3 regions of the Janthinobacterium sp. SUN176 genome follow, and region 3 is predicted to be linked to each of the others. Evidence: predicted binding sites of a transcription regulator. Region 3 holds the regulator's gene; each other region holds the start of a gene.
The links. Region 3 encodes FNR, which switches genes on or off when oxygen is low (the NO sensors DNR and NnrR bind a similar motif). Its sites were predicted from a motif close to TTGATNNNNATCAA; they were not measured.

Region 1 (4,211 bases), on a different contig from region 3:
TCTTTCCAGCCGTCCGGGTAGGCCGACTTGCCTGCGTTCATGAAGCGGATCGTGCACGCCTCGCCTTGCGCGCCTTGCAGGCGGAAGTAAAACCACTGCGTGATGTCGGCGTGGGAATCCTTGCGGATGTTCAGCTCGATGGATTGGGCATCGTCGGCGCGCAGCACCTCGATCGCGCCGGCGTCGAATTGCTGGCTGATTTTAATGGTCATGAGTGTTCCTGATAAAAACGTATGGGTTTTGCATCGTGTGCAATGGCGCGATGATACCTGTTTTGCGGTGGACTTTGTGCTGGCGCAAACGATGATGGACGCGCTTTGCTAACGTGATAGCTTAGACACGGGGAGGCCATCATGGATGACAACGGCAAACACATACGCGAACTGGAAAAGAAAATCAGCGCCCTCAGCGACGCCCTGGCGCACCTGGGCAAGGGCACGACCTTGCAGGAATTGCTGCGCATCATACGTTTCCCCGGCTATACGACGCCGGCCGAATTCACCTTTAACGTCGCCATCCTCGACACCATGCTGGTGCAGGCCAATGCGCTGGAAAAGCTGGGGCAGGATTTATTGGCAGGGGCGAAACAGGTGGTCGCAAAACAGTGAGCGCAGGCACTGACGTATTCCTGAATGCCTGAAAAATGGCCAGGGCCAGGGCCGCAGACAGTGCGAATGGACGCCCAGGCCCTGCAACATCGTCATGGACGTGTTGTCAGGTGTTCAGGCCGCCGAAACGTTCGTAGAACCACGGCTCCACATCGGGCGCCTGCGCATCTTCGCGCCGCAAGGTGGCCAGGATATGTTCCTCGGCCGCCGCGTACGTGATGCGGTACAGGTCGCGGGCCAGCGCATACGCCTGCGTGCCGGGCCACGGTTCGGGCAGCAGTTCGACGGGCAGTTGCGGGTCGTGCAATTGCACGCGGCGGTAGGCGTGCGTCAGCAGCGAGCGGATCACGAACGCTTGCTCCGCATCGAACACGGGTGCTTCTTGCAGCAAGGTCAGCAGCGGTTGGAAGCTGGCGATGAATTTTTCGTAGCCAGCCATCACTTCCGACAAGTCCCAGCAGTCGCCCACCATGTCGCGCAGGGGGCGCGTGCTGACACCTGGCAACTCCGTGGTGTGGCAGACATACAGCTTGCCCTGCACCTCGTTGCGCACGAGGATATCTTCCAGCGCCTCCGTATTGCTGGCAGGATGGCCAAAGATGCCAGGCGAGATCAAGCCATAGCCAGCCCACAATAATTCCTTGCGCAGCGCCCCCCGCTCGGCGGCGCCGATGCTGCCGGCCGGCCCGATCACCAGGGTCCAGCTGCCATCCCAGTGCACGACCAGCGGCGCATAGATGCGGCGATAGGCGCGCTCGAAGCGGGCCAGCGCCTCCGGGCGTATCGTATAGGCGCTGCGGCGGCCGTCGCGCTGCGAGCTGAGCCAGCCTTCCTGCGCCAGGCGGAACACGCTGGTGCGCAATAAACGGTCATTCACGCCAAACGGCGCCAGCAGTTCGATCAGGCTGCCCAGCCAGATGGCGCCGCCACGCGGCACGATGGCGTCGCCAAAGATGGTCATCACCAGGGACTTCGAGCGCGGTGGGTCGCTTTCCAGGAAATCGGCTATCCATGCCGTGCAGCGGGTGTTCTTCATGTGGTTCCGGTCTGGCCGTGTTGCGGTCGGTTCAATAAAAGCAGCAGTTTACTTGGCTGCGCGGGTAGCGCGGCAATAATTTGCCGGAAGCGCTGGTGGCGCTCCGCAGTGTTTTCTCATAAGCAATATCATACGCACAAAAAAGCTGCACAAGATACGAATTTTTAAAATGATTCATATCAAGTGTATGCAAATCGTTTTTTGTATCGTATTATCTGTTCATCGCACCGCGTTGCTGCGCAAAATCAAAGACATGGGAGACAGATCATGTACGCACAAATGGTTGAAACCGGCCTCAAGAACGTTCGTTCCCTCGACGACATGGGTCAAGAAGAGCGCGCTTTCCAGGCGCGCATCGACGAAGGCATCAAGATCGAGGCCAAGGACTGGATGCCGGATGCTTACCGCAAGACCCTGATCCGCCAGATTTCGCAGCACGCGCACTCGGAAATCGTCGGCCAATTGCCTGAAGGCAACTGGGTCACGCGCGCGCCCACCCTGAAACGCAAGTCCATCCTGCTGGCCAAGATCCAGGACGAAGCCGGTCACGGCCTGTACCTGTATAGCGCCGCGGAAACCTTGGGCGTGTCGCGTGACGACTTGCTGGCCGCCTTGCATTCGGGCAAAGCCAAGTATTCCAGCATCTTTAACTATCCGACCCTGTCGTGGGCCGACATGGGCGCCATCGGCTGGCTGGTCGACGGCTCTGCCATCATCAACCAGATTCCCCTGTGCCGCTGCTCGTACGGCCCGTATGCGCGCGCCATGATCCGCGTCTGCAAGGAAGAATCGTTCCATGCGCGCCAGGGCTACGACATCATGATGTCGCTGTGCAAGGGCACGCCCGCGCAGAAAGCCATGGCGCAGGATGCCTTGAACCGCTGGTGGTGGCCGTCGCTGATGATGTTCGGCCCGTCCGACGCCGCCTCCGTCAACAGCGCTCAGTCGGCGCAATGGCGCATCAAGCTGTTCTCGAACGACGAATTGCGCCAGCGCATGGTCGATCAGACCGTGCCGCAAATCGAATACCTGGGCCTGACCGTGCCCGATCCCGACCTGAAATTCAATGCGGAAACGGGCCACTATGAATTCGGCGAGATCGACTGGTCCGAGTTCAACAATGTCCTGAAGGGCAATGGCCCATGCAACCGCGAACGCCTGCAAACGCGCGTGAAAGCGTATGAAGACGGCGAATGGTTCCGCGATGCCTTGGTCGCGTATGCAGACAAGCAAGCTGCTAACAAAGCGGCAGCGTAAATACATAAGACAGATAGGGGATAGCAACATGAGCAAAGAATGGCCTTTGTGGGAAGTTTTCATCCGCAGCCAGCACGGCCTGGCGCACAAGCATGTGGGCAGCCTGCACGCTTCCGACGCCACTATGGCGGTCAACCATGCGCGCGACGTCTACACGCGCCGCAATGAAGGCGTGAGCATCTGGGTGGTGCGCGCGGCCGATATCGTCGCCAGCAGCCCCGGCGACAAGGGCGCCCTGTTCGAACCGTCGAACAGCAAGGTGTACCGCCATCCCACCTTCTTCCCGATGCCGGAAGAAGTCAAGAATCTGTGATGGGAGCGCCTGCAATGGATGACAAGGTCAATTACCTCCTGCGCCTGGGCGACAACGCCCTGATCCTCAGCCAGCAGCTGTCGCAGCTGTGCGGCAAGGGCCCGGCGTTGGAAGAGGACATGGCGCTGACCAACGTGGCGCTGGACTTGCTGGGCCAGACGCGTTTGTGGTTCAGCTATGCGGCCGAACTGGAAAACGCGGGCCGCGACGAGGACGACATCGCCTTTTTGCGCGACGCCCACGATTTCAAAAATTGCCTGCTGGTCGAGCAGCCGAACGGCAATTACGCCGACACGATGATGCGCCAGTTCTTCTTCGACAGCTGGCACTATTTCCAGCTGCTGGAACTGACGAAATCGACGGATGCGCGCATCGTCGAAGTGGCGCAAAAGTCGATCAAGGAAGTGACGTATCACCTGCGCCGCAGCGGTGACCTGATCGTGCGCCTGGGCGACGGCACGGCGGACAGCCACGCGAAAACGCAGGCCGCCGCCGACAAGCTGTGGATGTACACGGGCGAGATGTTCAAGTACGACGCCGTCGACCAGGCCATGGTCGCCGCCGGCATCGCGCCGCCATCCGACATCCTGCGTCAGGCGTTTCTGGAACACGTGGCCGAGATCTTCGCCGAAGCGACGCTGGCCATGCCGGCGCCCGACGCCTGGATGCAAAAAGGCGGCAAGCAGGGCACGCACACGGAACACCTGGGCTTTATTCTGGCCGAGATGCAGTTCCTGCAGCGCGCCTATCCCGGGGCGGAGTGGTAATGAACACGGCCGCGGCAGCGCTGGACGCCGCCCAGGTCTGGGCCTGGCTGGGCGACGTGCCAGACCCGGAAATCCCCGTCATTTCGGTGGTGGACCTGGGCATCGTGCGCGCCGTCGAAGTCACCGGCGGCGACGCCTGTACCGTGACGATCACGCCCACGTATTCGGGCTGCCCTGCCATGCAGGTGATCGCCGACGCCGTCACGGATGCCTTGCGCAGCCATGGCGTG
Region 2 (4,211 bases), on a different contig from region 3:
CCTCATTGGTGAAGGGCACTGGCTGCGCTTGCAGGGCGCGCCGCTTGATGGCTTCCTTGACGGTGCGCCGCCGGTCCAGCCGCGAACGGGCGCCATGCCGGTCCAGGCCGCTACGCACGAGCCGCACGTCGTCGATGGCGCCCAGGTGGCGTGGCGTCAGGTGCGGCAATTCGAAGGCGTCCCACAGCCAGTCGAGTATGTCGTCGATGGGAAACTCCAGCAGCAGGCGCACGGCCCCCTCGCCATCGCCGCCGTCACCTTGCGTGCCGGCCCCGCCAGTGGCGGCGGGCCGGGCCGGGCGCAGGATATCGCCGGGCTGGCCGTCACCCTGGCCCGCGCCCAAGCTGCTGCGCGCGGGCGCCAGGCGGAAACGCGCATGTTCGAGCAGGCGCATGGGCACTTGCACCGTGCGCTGCTGCGGTCCGTCGATCAGGTCGGGCGTGGCGACCAGCTCGGGCAAGTGCGCCTGCACGGCTTCGCGCACTTTCTGGTTGTGGCGCAGCCAGTCGCGCGCGCCGCGCGAGAACAGCGCGTACCAGGGCCGGGCCAGGGCTGGCGCGCCACCCGCCGCCGCCGCGCCGGAGGAACCGGCGGAGCCGGCCGTGGCGGCGGGGTCCGCGGTGCCTGCGGGTTCCGTGGAATCCCCCCAGGCCGGATGGCCATCCTGTGTGCCGCTGCCTGGCGTCGTGGTGGCGGCCATGGCTATTCCTGCGCCAGCAAGGTGGTCACGTAGTTGAGCGCTTCGCGCGCGCTATGGGCGTCATAGCCGTATTCGTCGACCAGGCGCTGCTCGACGGCGGATATCCTGGCCCGCACGTCGTCGTCGGGCCGCTTGGCCGAGCCGACGAGGCGCAGCACGTCGCGCCGCTGCTCGAACAGGTATTGCTGGATGGCGTCGTGCAATGGCGCATGGCTGGCCAGGCCAAACGCTTCGCCCCGCTTGAAGGCGCTCATGGCCTTGCGCACCACTTCTTGCCGGAAAGATTGCTTGCCCGAGTCGCTGATGTGGATTTTCTCTTCCACGGCGCGCAGGAAGCGCTCGTCGGGACGGCGCTCTTCGCTGGTGATGGGATCGCGGATCTGGCGGTTGTCGAGCATGGCTTCGACTTCATCGAGATATTTGTTCAGCAAGTCTTGCGCTTCTTGCTCGAATGATACGAACAAGGCCTTGTGCACGTCGGCCTTGACCCAGCGGTTATAGAAATCCTTGCGCGTGAGCACCAGGTAATCGACCCATTTGCGCTTGCGCCGCGGTTCGATGCGCGCATCGTTTTCGATGCCGTCTTTCAGGGCCAGCAGCACGTCCATGGTGGACAGGCTGTTGCGCTGGGCGGAAATGATGGCGTGCGACAGGGCATTGATGACGAAGCGGGGCGACACGCCCGACAGGCCCTCGTCGGGCGACTTGTCGCGCTCGCGCATGCGGCGCAGGTCGGCCGGCTGCAAGTCGTCGACATCTTCGTTCGCGTAGATGCGCAGTTTCTTGACCAGCTCGGCCTCCTTGTCCTCGCCCTCGGGCATGCGGCTGAGGATGGCAAACACGGCCGCCGCATGCAGCACGTGCGGATCGAGGTGAACGTCGCGGAAGGCGGGCGCGGCCGCCAGGATTAGCTTGCGGTAAATGCGCGCTTCTTCGCGGTAATTGAGCGTATAGGGCACTTGCACGATGACCATGCGGTCGAGCAGCGCCTCGTTTTCGCTTTCTTGCAGGAATTTGCGGAATTCGGCCAGATTCGTGTGCGCGAGGATGGTTTCGTCGAGGTAGATCAGGGGGAAGCGCGACACCTTGACATTCTTTTCCTGCGTCAAGGTCAGCAGCAAGTAGAGGAATTCCCGCTTGACCTTGAGGATTTCGATCATTTCCAGCATGCCGCGGCTGGCCGCATACACGGCGCCGGACCACGACCAGGCGCGCGGATCGCCTTCGTCGCCGTATTGCGCCACTTTCGACAGGTCGACGGAACCGACCAGGTCGGCCAGGTCGGCCGTCGTGGGATCGTGCGGCGCATACGTGCCGATGCCGCAGCGGCCCGCCTCGGACAAATGGATGCGCTCGACGGGCATGCGCAGGAAGTCGCCCGCATACTGCTCTTCCAGGCGGGCGCGGCAATGTGGGCACAGTTCGCCCTGCAGCTCGGCATCATAGCTGGCGCGAAAGTCGGCGCGCATGCTGTGCGGCACCAGGTGCAGCGGCGATTCGTGCACGGGACAGCCGGCGATGCCGTACAGCGCGCCTTCGCTGCTGTGGCTGTACTCTTCCAGGCCCCGCTTGAGCAGGATCACCATGGTCGACTTGCCGCCCGATGGCGGGCCAAGCAACAGCAACATGCGGCGGCCCACTTCGGAGCCGGCGGCGGCCGCCTTGAAGTAGGCGGCGACCCGGTCGATCGCCTCGTCGATGCCGAACAGCTCGTCGTCGAACAGGCGGCAGCGGAAGCGTCCGTTGCCGTCGGTCTGGCCATTCCAGCGCATCATGTCCCACAGGTACCGGTGCGCGCTGCGCGTCAGCAGTGCGGCGCGGCCGGGCAGGATTTGCTCGAGGAAGTCGGCAAAACTGCCGCGCCAGGGCGTGATGCGGTGTTTTTCCGCCCAGGCCGCCATGCCGTGCACGAAACCCGCATGCTGGGCCGCGCCACCGGCGTCCGTCGTATTGTCGGCGGCTGTATTGGCGCCGGCTGAGGCCGCTACCGCAGGGGCGTCGTCGGATTGGCGTGTCATACCAGGGCTCGTTATTGCAGGGCTCGTCATTGTTTCCCCATCCTTGCTGTTGCTGGCGTTGCTGCCGTGGAGCAGGCCCGGTTCCAGCCTGTCGGCCAAGTATACGGCGGCGCCTCTGCCCGCACGCCTGATCCCGCTCAACCTTGACGAGGGAACTATTTTTGTACTCGCTGGCCCCCATTGGGGCAGGGCAGCCTGGCATCCGCGCGGTTCAATCCAGATCAATACCGGCCCGCGCAGCGCGTCCACACTGGAAGCTTGCGGCGACCCACGAGGAGAACACGATGATAGGCAACGAGAATGGTTTCAGCGCCCCGCCCGGCAGCAGCGGCAGGGGACAGAGCGCGGATGATGAAGAGGCCGTCGGCCAGTTTTCCATCCCCGGCGAAGACGACAATACGATCGAGAGCGCGTCCGTCGCGGATGTGCCCGACGCCCTGAGCGGTGTCAGCATGGAATTGCTGGAAATCAAGCGCAGCATCGAGGATGGCATGCGGCAAAGCATCGCGCAAGCGGGCGGCGCGCGCGCGGCCGACGCCTTCAGCGACAGCGGCAATATCCAGGGCGTGTCCATCGGCCTGGGCGAGGGCGCCAGCGACAGCTCGTCCGGCGAGCCGGGCTTGCCGGCACTGACCCTGTACGTGGCCGAGCCCACTTCCGTCGACCGGGCCAAGGCTGCCATCGTGGGGGCCATGGGCGTGCGCGCCGTGGCCAGCGACAAGGTGCCCGTCAACATCGTCGTCACGGGCGTGATCGATGCGCAGCCCCACCGTTTCCGCCTGCGCCCCGCGCCGGGCGGCGTGTCGGTCGGGCATTTCCGCATCACGGCCGGCACCATCGGCTGCCTGGCCGTGGGGCGCAGCGCGCCGCGCAACAGCCGCCTGATGATTCTTAGCAATAATCACGTGCTGGCCAATTCCAACGGCGGCGTGTTCAACGATTGCATCGTGCAGCCTGGCCCCATCGACGGCGGCCGCTGCCCGCAAGACCAGGTCGCCGTGCTCGAGCGTTTCGTGCCCATCAATTTCAGCGGCGGCGTCAACTTTGTCGATTGCGCCACCGGCTGGGCCTGGCCAGACAGGGTGCGTCCCGAACTGGTCTACCTGAGCGGCGGCGTGCCCGCGTACTTCCGCATCAGCAATGCGCTCGTGGCACCCGCACTGGGCATGATGGTCGGCAAGTCCGGCCGCACGACGCAATTGACGCAGGGCCGCATCACGGGCCTGGGTGCCACCATCAACGTCAATTACGGCGGCGGCAGGATCGCGCTGTTCCAGGACCAGATCGCCATCACGGGCGTCAGCGGGGCGTTCAGCGCGGGCGGCGATTCCGGCTCGTCCATCTGGACCTGGAACCAGCAGCGCAATCCCGTCGGCCTGCTGTTTGCCGGCGGCGGCAACATCACGTTTGCCAACCAGATGCGGCGCGTGGTGGTGGCGCTCGACATCAATTTGTACACTTGAGCGCGCCTTCAAGAGCCGGCGGGGCGGCCC
Region 3 (4,211 bases):
CCGATCAAGGAACTGGCGCAGTCGGTGACCACGCTGAACTTCGGTCCCTGGGAATGGTTCTGGGTCTTGTTCTACAGTCTGGCAACCTACGGCAACGCGGGCTGGCTGCGCGAGCAGGTGTGCAAATACATGTGCCCCTACGCGCGCTTCCAGAGCGCCATGTTCGACCAGGACACCCTGATCATCACCTACGATGCCAAGCGCGGTGAACCACGTGGCGCCATGAGCAAGAAGGCCGGCAACAACGACAAGCTGGGCGATTGCATCGACTGTACCCTGTGCGTGCAGGTGTGTCCGACCGGCATCGATATCCGTAACGGCCTGCAGTATGAATGCATCGGTTGCGCCGCTTGCGTCGATGCCTGCAACAGCGTGATGGACAAAGTCGACCGGCCACGGGGACTGGTACGCTACAGTACCGACCATGCGATGGAAAACAACTTCAATTCGAAGCAGATACGCCAGCGCGCCATGCGCCCGCGCGTCTTGATCTACACTTCCATCCTGGCCCTGATCATCATCGCCGTGTGTACTTCGCTGGCCCTGCGCACGCCTCTGAAAATGGACGTGATCCGCGACCGCGGTTCCATGGGACGCGAAGTGGAAGACGGCATGATCGAAAACGTCTACCGCCTGCAGATCATGAACACGTCGGAGCAAAGCCAGCATTTCAAAATCAGCGCTTCCGGCTTGCCGGGCCTGACCTTGCTGACGCGCGAAGAAGTGACCTTGCAGCCGACGGAAACGCTGGGTTGGCCGATCCGCCTGCGCGTGCCGCACGGCGTGGGAGAGAAGGGCTCGAACAAGATTGCGATCGAATTGCAATCGCTGGACGACCCATCGCTGCATGTGCGTGAAAGCGCGGTATTCATCGTGCCGCGTTAACAAGGAAAGGCGGACGGGGACCGGGTGCCCTCGCCGCCGCCACGAAGTTGCAGGAAGGCCGGTCCCCATGCGGGGACTGGCTGATTAAACAGGAGAAATATCATGTCCGACAGTCTGAAACTGCAAGCACCCGTTGCACCGTGGTACAAGCATCGCTGGCCATGGCTGCTGATGATCGGCCCCGGCCTGTCCGTGGTCGTCGGCAGCTTCATGGGCTATATCGCGTTTACGCAGCCCGATGCGCTGGTGGTGGGCGATTATTACAAGCAGGGCAAGGCGATCAACCAGGATTTGAAGCGCGACACGATCGCCAGCGACCTGGCGATGGATACGCGCCTGTCGTATGACGTCGCTGCAGCGCGCCTGACCGGTTCCGTGCACAGCTTCGGCAAGGCCTATCAAGCGCCTTTGCAGCTGCACCTGGCGCATGCGACCCTGCCGGAAAAGGATATCAAGGTGCTGGTGCAGCCCGACGCAGCCGGCAATTTTTCCGTAGCGCTGCCGATGCTCGAGCGCAGCCGCTGGCAAGTGCTGGTGGAAAACGACAAACGCGAGTGGCGCCTGTCCGGCATCTGGACCTGGCCCCTGCAGCGCAGCATCGCGCTGCATGCGGATGAAGAGCTATAACGTACAGCGCCGGGAAAACCGTAGCGAGCGGCAGTGATTTGTGGTTGAGAAGCGCAGCTGTGCTATAGCACAGCGAGCATCGCAAGCCGCAAAGCGCGACGCGCAGCAGGTTTTGACGGTGCTGTTACTTGCAGACGTCCGTGCCGGCCGTAATGGCTTTCAGCTTGGCCGGCTGCAGGATTTCAATTTCCCGGTTCGAGACGCGCAGCCAGCCTTCCTTCTTGAACTTCGACAGCAGGCGGCTGACGCTCTCGATGGTCAGGCCCAGGTAGTTGCCGATTTCCTCGCGCGACATGCGCAGCTGGAAATTGCTGCCCGAATAGCCGCGCGCTTCATAGCGCGACGCCAGGTTGACGATGAAGGCGGCAAAGCGCTGCGTCGCCTGCATGTTACCCAAAAGCAACATGACGCTTTGCTCGCGCGTGATTTCCTGGCTCATCATGCGGTGGAAATGGCGCAGCAGGGTCGGCATGTTGCCCAGCAATTGTTCCAGGCTGGAAAACGGGATTTCACACACTTCGCTGTCTTCCAGCGCCACCGCATTACAGTGGTGGCGGTCGGCGCTGATGGCGTCCATGCCCAGCAGTTCACCCGCCATCTGGAAGCCCGTCACCTGCTCTTCGCCGCCCGGATTGATCTGGTACGTCTTGAAATGCCCCAGGCGGATCGCATACAGGTTCTGGAACGAGTCGCCGATACGGAACAGCGAGGCGCCGCGCACGATCTTGCGGCGGCGGCCGATGATCTGATCCAGCCTGTCCATGTCGCCCACATCGAGGCCCATCGGCAGGCACAATTGATGCATGCTGCAGGTCGAGCATCGCGCACGCAACGCCTCCACGTTCACGGTGGGCAAGGTTGGAGTGAGTAGCGCTTCAGTCATGTCGGTACCTTTTAGAAAATGCAACAACAAGTTTACTGCATACAGCCGCATACAGGGTTGCCGTATGCCAATTTCACCGTAAATTCGGCGAATAAACGACGTCCAGCCTTTAATTATATGGCAACATCGTCAAAAGCCCGTACGGGGCGGGCAATTTGCGCGGCGGCGCTTGCCAAGCTGGGGCATTGATAGGAAAATTCCTGACAGCATTATCTGCCGCCTGTGCCGCCCGGTACTGAAAAGGAAATCATGAAGCCTCTCGGCATTAAAGCAAAAGTCGCGCTGGCCACCAGCCTGACCTCGATCGCCATGATCGCGCTGGTCACCATGATCCAGGTGCAGCACATGCGCGACGACTTCACCCGAGTACTGCTGAGCCAGCAATCGTCCCTGATCAGCCGCACCGCCGCCGAACTCGACGACAAGCTGGGCATGCTGCTGCAGATCGTCACCCTGACGGCCAGGCAGCAGCCGCCGGAATTGATCGCCCGGCCCGCCCAATTGCGCGAATACTATTCGCGCCGCTCGATGCTGGTGCTGTTCGATGACGTGCTGGTGCTCGACGCGCATGGCGCCGTCGTGGCCGACATGCCGGAAGTAGCGGGGCGCGCCGGCATCAACGTCGCCGAGCGCGAGTATTTCCAGACCGTCCTGCGCACGCGCCAGCCCATGATCACCGAACCGATGCTGGGCAAGTCGAGCGGCATGCCCATCGTGCAGATGGTGGCGCCCGTGCTGGCCGCCGATGGCCAGGTGGCCGGCGTCGTGATCGGCGTGCTGCGCCTGTACAAGGACAACCTGCTGGGCCGCCTGCGCTCGGAAAAGATCGGCAAGAGCGGCTATTACTTCATCCTCACGCGCGGCGCCGTGCCGCGCTACGTGCTGCATCCCGATACCAGCCGGCTGCTGCAACCGCGCCAGCCGAACGCCAACCTGACGACCACCCGGCTGCTGAAGGAAGATGGCGAAGGCAGCATGGTCAGCACCAACAGCCGCGGCATCACGGCCGTCAACAGCTTCAAGCGCCTGAAATCCGTGAACTGGCTGCTGGCCGCCTCGCTCCCCGTCGAAGATGCCTTCGAACCGTTCGATGGCGTGCTGTACCGGCTGGTGCTGTGGAGCATCCTCGCCTCGCTGCTGGCCGCCTTCGTGCTGGGCTGGGTCACCGTGCGCCTGCTGTCGCCGCTGGTGCGCCTGCGCGACACCCTGCAAGCCCTGCGCACCAGCGGCAGCCGCTTCACGCCCGTGCCGGTGCAGCAGCGCGACGAAATCGGCGAACTGACGGAAGCGTTCAACGGCCTGATGAGCGAACGCGACCGTCTGCAGCAGGAACTCGAATCGCGCGCGGCGGAGCTGGAACAGGAACGCGACCGGGCCGAGGCGGCCAACCGCGCGAAGAGCGATTTCGTGGCCAACATGAGCCATGAAATCCGCACGCCCCTCAATGCCGTGCTGGGCATGGTGTATTTGCTGGGCAATACCAGACTCGACACGGAACAGCGCAAGTATCTGACCATGGTGCGCGTGGCGGGCCAGTCGCTGCTGGGCATCCTCAACGACGTGCTCGACTATTCGAAGATCGAGGCACGGCGCATGGAATTGTCGCCCGTCGAATTCGACCTCGACGAAGTCATGAATACCCTGGCCACGACGATGACGATGAATGCGGGCGAAAAGGAGCTGGAACTGGCCATCGCCGTCGAGCCCGACGTGCCGCGGCGCCTCGTGGGCGACGCCCAGCGCCTGCAGCAAATCCTCGTCAACCTGGCCGGCAACGCCATCAAGTTCACGGAGAGCGGCGAAGTGGTGGTGGCCG

Region 1: a site for FNR is predicted at 1,814-1,827, ahead of paaA (1,2-phenylacetyl-CoA epoxidase subunit PaaA). Genes of this name have one in related genera too.
Region 2: a site for FNR is predicted at 2,930-2,943, ahead of O3299_RS06545 (serine protein kinase). Genes of this name have one in related genera too.

What each region holds. Positions count from the first base shown of each region.
Region 1 covers NZ_JAPWIA010000001.1:3,884,811-3,889,021, reverse strand. The annotation lists gene O3299_RS17555 (M14-type cytosolic carboxypeptidase) at 1-212, opposite strand, end outside; gene O3299_RS17550 (hypothetical protein) at 354-608, shown strand; gene paaX (phenylacetic acid degradation operon negative regulatory protein PaaX) at 715-1,644, opposite strand; gene paaA (1,2-phenylacetyl-CoA epoxidase subunit PaaA) at 1,912-2,901, shown strand; gene paaB (1,2-phenylacetyl-CoA epoxidase subunit PaaB) at 2,930-3,214, shown strand; gene paaC (1,2-phenylacetyl-CoA epoxidase subunit PaaC) at 3,229-3,981, shown strand; gene paaD (1,2-phenylacetyl-CoA epoxidase subunit PaaD) at 3,981-4,211, shown strand, end outside.
Region 2 covers NZ_JAPWIA010000001.1:1,474,474-1,478,684, forward strand. The annotation lists gene O3299_RS06540 (DUF444 family protein) at 1-700, opposite strand, end outside; gene O3299_RS06545 (serine protein kinase) at 703-2,718, opposite strand; gene O3299_RS06550 (hypothetical protein) at 3,003-4,181, shown strand.
Region 3 covers NZ_JAPWIA010000002.1:67,675-71,885, forward strand. The annotation lists gene ccoG (cytochrome c oxidase accessory protein CcoG) at 1-885, shown strand, start outside; gene O3299_RS19625 (FixH family protein) at 988-1,512, shown strand; gene fnr (fumarate/nitrate reduction transcriptional regulator Fnr) at 1,637-2,395, opposite strand; gene O3299_RS19635 (response regulator) at 2,645-4,211, shown strand, end outside.